DNA from 3 places in the Geobacillus sp. CCR genome. Region 2 is predicted to be linked to each of the others. Evidence: riboswitches for the same ligand, from Rfam matches in the RefSeq annotation. Region 2 holds a riboswitch; each other region holds the start of a gene.
What was found. Region 2 has a riboswitch for cobalamin ahead of ACVBDQ_RS10265 (ABC transporter substrate-binding protein). Riboswitches for the same ligand answer to the same signal wherever they lie in the genome.
Positions count from the first base shown of each region.

Region 1 (3,273 bases), on a different contig from region 2:
GCCAAGTCGGTGAGAACGATATGCTGCCGTTCGCGGTACGCACTTTTCACGAGTCCAACGGGCGTTGTCGGCGCACGATGGCGGAGCAGGATGCGTTGCGCCTCCACAATCTGCCGAGTGCGCCGCCCGCTTTTCGGATTGTACAACGCAATGACAAAATCGGCCGCCGCCGCGGCGTCAATCCGCTTTTCAATCAGCTCCCACGGCGTCAAATGGTCGCTCAAGCTGATCGTACACGCATCGTGCATAATCGGCGCCCCAAGCAATGCAGCGCACGAATGAATGGCGGAAATGCCGGGGATGACTTCGACTTCAATCGGACTCGCTTTCGTCCACCCTTTTTCGATCAACACTTCATACACGAGCCCCGCCATGCCGTACAACCCGGCGTCGCCGCTTGAAATGACGGCGACCGTTTTGCCGCGCTCGGCCCACTTCACCGCCGCTTGGGCGCGGCTCACTTCTTCGGTCATGCCCGTGCTAATGATCTCTTTTCCAGCAATGAGATCGCGCACAAGTTCGATGTACGTTTTGTAGCCAATGATGACGTCGCTTTCTTCAATCGCTTCCCGAGCCCGTTTCGTCATATGGTCGACGCTTCCCGGGCCAAAGCCGACAATGAGCAATTTGCCGCCCACTTTACAGCCCCCCTCTCCATATCTCGATTATCATCGACATCCCTAACCATATGCTGTAAATCCCTGTGACCGCACCAAGGACATAAAACAGTCGTTCCCGCTGCTTTGCTTTCCAAAATCCCCACGATAATCCAGCCGCTGTAGCAATCGTCGCAATGAGCAAGCCGGCGACAAACAGCACAAGCTGAAGGACAGCGGCGCTCACACGCACTTTTCCGACCGCGTGGGTGATAATGGCTAGCTGGGTCGGGCTTTCGACGCCAATGCCATGAATGATGCCGATGATCAAGGCGCCAGCCCAACCAACATGCGAAAAAGAACGGCAACTGTCCATTTCCCGCCTTCCCCGCAGCCATCGAGTAACCGTATGGCCGAACTCATAAAGGAGCTGAAACCGGCTTTTCACCTCACCCCGCCGAAAAAGAGAAAAAAGCATCATCCCGCCAAGAAGCACAAGCGTAACGCCAACTAAGAGCTCAATGGCGGCGGCTGACGACTCGGAAAGCCGGGCGCCGACCATGAGCGCCGCCACCCCCATGACAAACACGATTGCTCCGTGTCCAATAGCGTACATGATTCCGAGCGCCAACTGCTGTCTTCGCCGCGACTCGCTTCCGACCATATCCGCAATGGCCGCGACATGGTCGCTGTCCATCCCATGACGCATGCCGAGAAATATCGCTAACATTACATAACTGGCCCATTCCATCATTACGTCCTCCTCTTTCGAACGCCAATAACCGACTCCGTCCCACCAAGACGGGTCAACCCGTCTTCACGGTATTCATACGTCGCCCACGCGCGAAGCGGCTCGCCGTTTTGCAAATGGCGATGGACGACCTCTTTTGCCTTCTCCGGTGTCATCAACCGGTACCAGACGCCATCCGGGTAGACGATCATCACACACGCATCTTGACAGCGTCCGTTGCAGCGCGTCCTTGTTGTATGGACAGCGTCGTCAAGCCCAAGGCGGGCGATTTCCTCGCGCACCGCGGTTGTCACGTCATCTCCGCCATGGCGGAGGCACGTCCCTCCGTTGCAAATGAGCACATGATGCTTCATTCCCCGCAAATCCCACGTCGCCACCAAATCCCCCCTTTTGCTAGAATGGTAGAATGAAATGCGGCAGACGGACGGTTTTTCGACAAAAGAAAAAGCACCTCTACAGCAGAGGTGCAGAAAAATGTATACGAAAGCCGTAAACGGCCCAAACAGGGCCCCTAAAGCCGTCATTCTCCCGCACGTCTGCCTATAGTCCCGTAGGCATCCGTCCGATCCAAACAAGGCAGGTCTCCTGACTTAGGATCATCGCTTGGCGGCGTCTTCCCGAAGCATCCTTCAGTGACTTGTTGCCGCAAAGCTCCCCATCACAGTGGCGGGCACCGTGCCGGATTTTCACCGAGCTTCCCTTTTCACCCAAGCCCTAAGCGGGCTAGGCACCTTGTTTGTCTTACCGCCATATATGCGCTGTCATGGAACAAGCATCCGTTTTCATCGTAGTACAACCAATGCGTTGCCGTCAACCGTTTTTTGCCGACAAATCTTTGTTGGCGACGACAACGCCGTCCGCATCAGCGTACACGTACGCCCCTGGCTCCCAGCGGACGCCGCCAAACTCGAGCGCAACGTCGCGGGCGCCTTTTCCTTCTTTTTGGCATTTCGAGCGGGCGTTCCATTTCAACCAGAACGATACATCTCCAACTTGTCCAGGTCTAAGACAAATCCAGCGCCCAGCAATATATCCAATCCTAACAAACCGTTAATCCCCTCATAGTCCATCCCGCTAAAATCAATTTCATACTCTCTTAGCTGGAAAGAATCTAGCTGAATACAGTCTAATTTTTTTGTAAACGCGTACTCTTTCCCACCGATTCCGTAATAAGCCACAATACGATCGCCCGGCTCTACCCGCAAATGAATATCTTCTACTGCATTTTGAGAAATCACTGTTTTCGCCGCACCAGTATCAATCACCATATTATGAATCAACTTAGACCTTCCTTGATAAACGATTTCGATCGATGCAAACAGCAAGCCTTCACGATATTCAATCTGCATAATGAAATTTCCCTCTCAGGCCAATCGCTCCCCGAACTTTTAAAACAATCTCCTTGTGGCTAGTATGATAAACAAGCTGATTCCCTTTCGATTGCAGCAACTCACGAGTTGCATCCTTGTCCGAAACCGTTCCGATAACAGCCACCTCTTCAATGATTTCTTGATCTCCCTCTAAATGGGACTTTAATACTTGTAATTTCACAAATTGATTTGGATACAATGAACGCACTTCCTGCCATTCCATCTCCATCGCCTCAACCTGTTCGTTGTATTGAACGAGACTCAACCGCAGCCGTCAACCATTTTTCGCCAACAAATCTTTGTTGGCGACGACAACGCCGTCCGCATCAGCGTACACGTACGCCCCTGGCTCCCAGCGGACGCCGCCAAACTCGAGCGCAACGTCGCGTGAGCCTTTTCCCTCTTTTTTGCTTTTCACCGGGCATGTGCCGATCGCCATCACGCCAATCGGCATGGCGCCAATTTCCGCTGAATCGCGGATGCAGCCGTGGATGATGACGCCAGCAAGCCCCCTCTCGCAAGCGATTTGCGCCAGCCGGTCGCCTAATAGCGCGAC
Region 1 covers NZ_JBREBQ010000012.1:74,023-77,295, reverse strand. Annotated here, with positions in the region: gene cobJ (precorrin-3B C(17)-methyltransferase) at 1-638, opposite strand, end outside; gene ACVBDQ_RS08280 (HoxN/HupN/NixA family nickel/cobalt transporter) at 640-1,347, opposite strand; gene ACVBDQ_RS08275 ((2Fe-2S) ferredoxin domain-containing protein) at 1,350-1,724, opposite strand; cobalamin riboswitch at 1,906-2,097, opposite strand; partial or broken gene ACVBDQ_RS08270 (RraA family protein) at 2,158-2,298, opposite strand; gene ACVBDQ_RS08265 (retropepsin-like aspartic protease) at 2,316-2,696, opposite strand; gene ACVBDQ_RS08260 (hypothetical protein) at 2,686-2,940, opposite strand; gene rraA (ribonuclease E activity regulator RraA) at 2,992-3,273, opposite strand, start outside.
Region 1: another riboswitch for cobalamin. It lies ahead of ACVBDQ_RS08275 ((2Fe-2S) ferredoxin domain-containing protein); the one in region 2 lies ahead of ACVBDQ_RS10265 (ABC transporter substrate-binding protein).

Region 2 (3,273 bases):
GTCGGTGCGCTTTTCATCGTGCAAACATGGGTCGCCGCTCTCATTTGGCCTGATTATACGACGTTTAAAAACGCGGACGTGGCGTTTTATCAGATTGCGGAGCTGGCAGGCGGACCATGGCTGAAATGGACAACGATCGTCGCCACCGCGCTTTCGTGGGGGATCGCGAACGCGCTCGTCGCCCAAGCAGCCATCTCCCGCATTTTGTACAGCATGGGTCGCGACCGTAAACTGCCCAGTGTGCTGGCTAAAGTGCATCCGAAATTTCAAACGCCATACGTCAGCACATTGCTTGTCGCTGTGATTTCGCTCATTGTCACGACGGTGTTCGCCTCACAAATTGATAAACTCGCTTCGCTTGTCAACTTTGGCGCCCTGACGGCTTTCCTCTTTTTGCATGTGTCGGTGATGAACTATTTCTTGCGCAAACAAAAGAGTAACGATTATATTAATCATCTCTTGTTTCCGCTCATCGGTTTTGTTATCATCGGCTATGTATGGATGAATCTGGACCCGCTCAGCAAAAAGCTAGGATTGATTTGGATCGCGATTGGACTCGTTTATCTGGTCTTTTTGCGACTCACGAACAAAGACTCCCGTCTAAGCGGGGAACTGTAGTTGCTTGTAAGGCCTGACGCCGTCATAAAAGGCGTTGGGTCTTTCGTTTTTTGCCGACGATGAAACATTTTTTCGATCGCGACGTATTACGAATGAGAGTACGGCGCCTTGTTAAGGCAAAACACCGTTCATCCGCAATAGGCGGGCGCCGATAAAACATGGAAGGAGCCGGGGGAACATGAGCATGTTTGGAAAAGTCGCCGCCGATGTGCTTGGGCTAAGCGACATCGGCTCGGTTATTCAACCGAAAGACTATGACAAAGTAGATGCCGATGATTATGTGATGCACGAGGATGGAGAAAAAATCTATTTTCTTATCAAATCGAAATCGGATGAGTATTGCTTCACCAACCGCGCGCTCATTCATCTGGACGGCACGAGCGCTGCGAGCAAAAAACGGACGCTGCGCCGCTACGATTACTATAAGCATCCGATTTCCGACGTGTCGCTCGAAACAGCCGGGACGGTCGACTTGGACGCGGAAATCAAATTTAAAATCGGGTCGCACTGCTATTCGATTGATGTGCATAAAAAGCATATTGAGGAATTGAAAGATTTGTATAAATCGCTGCTGGCGATCGCGGAGATTTGCCATGAAAACGAAATGAAATTCCACTATGCTGAGCGGAGTTTGGAACTGGCGGCCAAGGTGTTTGCCAACATGCGCGGCGACGGCGTCAATGTGTCGGCGGATTTTCAGGCCGTGAATGAATACGCTTTTTGCTGGCTGACGGAAGCGAAAAAGAACTATACGGTGAAGGATTTCGGGTTTGTGTTTGACAAATATATTCAACAGTGACGAGATGAAGGTTGTATCGGGGAAAGACGCCGTGCCAGAGGTGGGGCGTCTTTCCTAATTTTTTTAGCGACATATGGAAAAGGAACGTTTCTCCGCAGCCGGAAGAAACTCAAAAGATGAGGTTTGTGGGAATCGATGAATAGGCAACATGGCGGCATTTGACATCGCGGAGCTCGATGCAACGGCGCATGCGGCGTTCCGTACAAAACACGGACACTGGAGCCGAGCTGCCTGACCGCAAAAGTGATCGATGACCGCCTGCCGCCAGCCCACTGTAAATTCACAGTTGTCAAATGCCAGGCCTTGCTTTAATATAAAAATGTCCATATCCGATAACTAAATCAACTCGCAGCAAGGCGCCGAAAAGGCTTAATAGGGAATCCGGTGGGAATCCGGAGCTGTCCCCGCAACTGTCAATGCGGACGAAATGAAATCGCCACTGTACGGACGGATGGCTTGCGCTGTTTTCCGTACGGGAAGGCTTCAGAGTAGGATGAAGCATGAGCCAGTAGACCTGCCTTGCTTGCCGCAGTTTCCGAATCTTCGGGGGGTGAGACGCGGAAACAGTCGCATAGGGCATTGTTGTGCCCATTGGCGGTCTGTTTCGCGCTCATTCCCAGATTTAGGCGGAATGGGCGTTTTTTATTGTACATACATCACTGAAGGGGGAATGACGGATGAAACGTTGGACATGGCCGGCGGTGGTGGCGGTGTTCTTCCTTCTGGCCGCCGTGCTGGTCGGCTGCAGCGGTGGAGCCAATAGCAACGCCCAGCCAGCGAAAAAAGAAGAACCGAAAACGGAACAAGCGGCGTTTCCGGTGACGGTGAAAGACGGGCTTGGCGAGGATGTCACGATCAAAGCGGAACCGAAAAAGATCGTCTCACTCATCCCAAGCAATACGGAAATCGCCTATGCGTTGGGGTTGGGCGATAAGATCGTCGGCGTCAGCGATTTTGACAATTACCCGGAAGACGTCAAAACGAAAACGAAAATCGGCGGCATGGAATTCAACGTCGAGAAAATCATTTCGCTCAAACCGGATCTTGTCTTGGCCCACGCGTCAAGCGCCCATAACTCGCGCGATGGCCTCAAGCAATTGAAAGACGCCGGCATCACCGTGCTTGTCGTGAATGACGCGAAGTCGTTCGACGATGTGTATGCGTCCATCGAATTGATCGGCAAAGCGACCGGGGCGTCGGACAAAGCGAAGCAAGTGATTGATGAGATGAAAGAGAAGCTTGCGCAAATTCAAGAAAAAGCGAAACAAATCCCGGCGGACAAACAAGCGAACGTCTGGATTGAAGTGTCGCCGCCGCCGCAGCTGTATACGGCCGGCAAAGGGACGTTTATGGATGAGATGCTTCAAGTGATTTCAGCGAAAAACGTCGCCGGCAGCTTGGAAGGCTGGCCGATGGTGACGGAAGAAAAAGCAGTGGCCTATAAGCCGGATGTGATCATCACGACATACGGCGGAGCGAAGCAAGTGTTTGCGCGCGCTGCTTGGAAAGACGTGCCGGCGGTGAAAAACAAGCGGGTGTATGACGTCAACACCGACTTAGTAAGCCGCCCGGGTCCGCGCCTTGTCGAAGGGGTCGAGGAACTTGCCAAAGCCGTTTACCCGGATGTGTTCAAGTAAAACGTGGATGTATATATTGGCCGTCACGGCGGCCATGTTATCGTTGCTCGTAGGGATATCGACAGGATCGCTGTCGATTCCCTTTTCTTCTATTGTTCGCATTCTTGCGTCCGAATGGTTTGGTATGCCGCTTCCGTCTGACATTCCGGCCGATTGGGTGCCGATCGTGATGGCGATCCGCTTGCCGCGCGTCGTGCTCGCTTTTTTGGTCGGGGCGTC
Region 2 covers NZ_JBREBQ010000017.1:10,823-14,095, reverse strand. Annotated here, with positions in the region: gene ACVBDQ_RS10275 (APC family permease) at 1-618, shown strand, start outside; gene ACVBDQ_RS10270 (PH domain-containing protein) at 803-1,417, shown strand; cobalamin riboswitch at 1,755-1,953, shown strand; gene ACVBDQ_RS10265 (ABC transporter substrate-binding protein) at 2,095-3,054, shown strand; gene ACVBDQ_RS10260 (FecCD family ABC transporter permease) at 3,020-3,273, shown strand, end outside.

Region 3 (3,273 bases), on a different contig from region 2:
ATGTTGCAGCTTGACTTGCAATGACGATTGACCGATGGACGCCTTGAGTTCATCGGGTGTCCCTTCAGCGACGACTCGGCCGTGATCAATTACGGCGATGCGGTCTGCCAATTCGTCCGCTTCTTGTAAATATTGGGTTGTCAGCAGCACCGTTGTTCCCATATTCACCAAGCGCCGGATCGTTTCCCACATTTGATTGCGCGTGCGCGGGTCGAGTCCGGTGGTCGGTTCGTCAAGAAAAATGAGCGGCGGCTGGGCAATGAGGCTGGCGGCGAGATCCAGACGCCGGCGCATACCGCCAGAGAAATGTTTCAATGGGCGCTTGGCTGCTTCTGTCAAACCAAATTCCTCCAATAATTCGCTTGTTTTTCGCCTTGCTTCTGTTCGGCTCAGTCCCAGAAGCCTAGAAAAGATCATTAGATTCTCTGTTGCGCTGAGCGTTTCGTCAACAGAGGCGTATTGACCGGTGACACCAATCAATTGCCGGACGACTTGCGGTTGTTTGACGACGTCGTACCCAAAAATTTGGGCGGAACCGGCGTCCGGGCGCAATAACGTCGCTAACATTCGGATTGTCGTTGTCTTGCCGGCTCCATTGGGGCCCAGCACACCATAGATGGTGCCCGCGCGCACACGCAAATTGAGACCGTCCACGGCCCGGTGGTCGCCAAAGGTTTTCACCAATTCGTGTGTTTCCACTGCCCACTCTTGATGGGCGGGTGAGATTTGGGGTCTGTATCCCATTTTGTGTCCCCCTCCTTCGTATGATTCTCGTACATGGTGAATTGTAGCATGCTTTTATGAACAGAATGTGAACAACGGAATGATTTTTTGAGGAAGAGAAAATTTGATTCGCCCACTCTTGCAATTCTCCCGGTTTTGGTATATGCTTGTTCCATCAGGATGATCATCTACTATATATTGTTTTGTTCTATTTTTTAAACAACTATATATCGTTGCGCCAAGCAATGGTGTCCATCAGGACTTAATAGGGAATCCGGTGTGAATCCGGAACTGCCCCCGCAACTGTATGTGCGGACGAAATGGGATGGCCACTGGCGGCAAGAGCCATTCGGCGCGCCGCTGGGAAGGCCCCAAAGTAGGACGATGCACGAGTCAGGAGACCTGCCTTGCTTGGAACGTTTCATGTTCTTCGGGGTGTGAGAAGATGAAACGATAGGGGAAAAGAAAAAGGGTTTCGTATGCCTTTTTTCCGTCTGTCGTTTCATCCGCTCGCCTGCCCGAGCGGATTTTTTATTGAAGGAGTGGGGAAACGAATGACCGCATTGACGAAAATGATCATCATCGATGACCAAGGGAAGCCGGTTTCTTTTTCACGTGAAGAGTTTGCGTCGCTGATTGGGCAAGCCGCCGCTGGATTCGGCCGTCTGTCGCTTGATGAATACGTCGAGCGTGTTTGGCAGCTTCTCAGTCGAAAGGAGTCCGTCACGGTAGAACAGCTGCACCAAACGGCTATTTTGGAAGGACTTTCTTACATTGATGAAGATGAGCCGGACTGGACATTTGTGTGCGCCCGGCTGTATTTGCGGCAATTGTACCGTGAAGCGGCGCGGCAGCGCGGGTACGATGAACGCGAGCGGTATGGCGATTTCTACTCGCTGCTTGTTGCGCTGACGGAACAAGGGGTGTACAGCCCGTTCTTGCTTGAGCGTTATACGAAAGAAGAAGTCGACGCCATCGGCGCGTTTCTTGATCCGGAGAAGGACAAGCTGTTTACGTACATTGGGCTGCGCACGCTCGCTGATCGGTATTTGGCCCGCGATTATGAGCGGCGGCTGTATGAATTGCCGCAGGAGCGGTTTTTGGTCATCGCCATGACGCTAATGGTGAATGAACCACCCAAGCGGCGCCTTGAGCTCGTGAAGGAAGCGTATTGGGCGTTAAGCAACTTATACATGACCGTGGCGACGCCGACGCTTGCCAATGCCGGAAAGTCATACGGCCAGCTGTCGAGCTGCTTTGTCGACACGGTCGATGACAGCTTGCAAGGGATTTACGACAGCAACACCGACATCGCCAATTTATCGAAATCGGGCGGCGGCATCGGCGTCTATTTAGGCAAAATCCGGTCGCGCGGCAGCGACATCAAAGGATTCAAAGGGGTCTCCTCCGGCGTCATCCCGTGGATGAAGCAGCTGAACAATACAGCGGTGAGCGTCGATCAGTTAGGACAGCGAAAGGGAGCCATTTCCGTCTATTTGGATGTGTGGCATAAAGACATTTTTGCGTTTCTCGATGCGCGGCTCAACAACGGTGACGAACGGCTGCGGACGCATGATTTGTTCACCGGCGTTTGCATCCCTGATTTGTTCATGGAGCAAGTCGAACAGCGCGGCGACTGGTATTTGTTTGATCCGCATGAAGTGCGGAAGGTGATGGGATTTAGCTTGGAAGACTTTTATGATGAGGAAAAAGGGTGCGGGAGTTTCCGCGAGAAATACTGGCAATGTGTCAACGAACCAAGACTGTCGAAAGAAAAAGTGCCGGCGATCGAAGTGATGAAAAGCATCATGCGCAGCCAGCTCGAGTCGGGGACGCCGTTTATGTTTTACCGCGATGAAGTGAACCGGCAAAATCCGAATCGCCATCTCGGGATGATCTACTGCAGCAACCTTTGCACGGAAATCGCGCAAAACCAAAGCCCAACGGTGATGAAGCGGCAATATGTAAAAGACGGGATGATCATCATTGAAAAAATACCAGGCGATTTTGTCGTCTGCAATTTATCGTCGATCAACTTGGCGCGGGCGGTGACCGATGGGGTTTTGGCGCGGCTGATCCCGATTCAAATGCGGATGCTCGATAATGTCATTGATTTAAACAATATCCCTGTGCTGCAAGCCGGCCTGACGAACGAAAAATACCGCGCTGTCGGGCTTGGAACCTTTGGCTGGCATCATTTGTTGGCGTTAAAAGGCATTCGCTGGGAGTCGGACGAAGCGGTCCGCTATGCCGACGAGCTGTATGAAACGATCGCGTATTTGGCGATTCAAGCGAGCATGGAGCTCGCCAAAGAGAAAGGGAGCTACCCGGCGTTTCCAGGATCGGATTGGCAGACGGGCGCTTATTTTGAGCGGCGCGGCTACGAAAGCCACGGTGAATTGGATTGGGATCGGCTGAAGCAAGACGTGGCCCGCTATGGGATGCGAAACGGCTATGTGATGGCGGTGGCGCCGAACGCCTCGACGTCGATCATCGCCGGCAGTACAGCGAGCATTGACCCGATTTTCTTAAAAGTGTACGCCGAGGAAA
Region 3 covers NZ_JBREBQ010000005.1:30,125-33,397, reverse strand. Annotated here, with positions in the region: gene ACVBDQ_RS04010 (ATP-binding cassette domain-containing protein) at 1-744, opposite strand, end outside; cobalamin riboswitch at 952-1,147, shown strand; gene ACVBDQ_RS04005 (ribonucleoside-diphosphate reductase subunit alpha) at 1,203-3,273, shown strand, end outside.
Region 3: another riboswitch for cobalamin. It lies ahead of ACVBDQ_RS04005 (ribonucleoside-diphosphate reductase subunit alpha); the one in region 2 lies ahead of ACVBDQ_RS10265 (ABC transporter substrate-binding protein).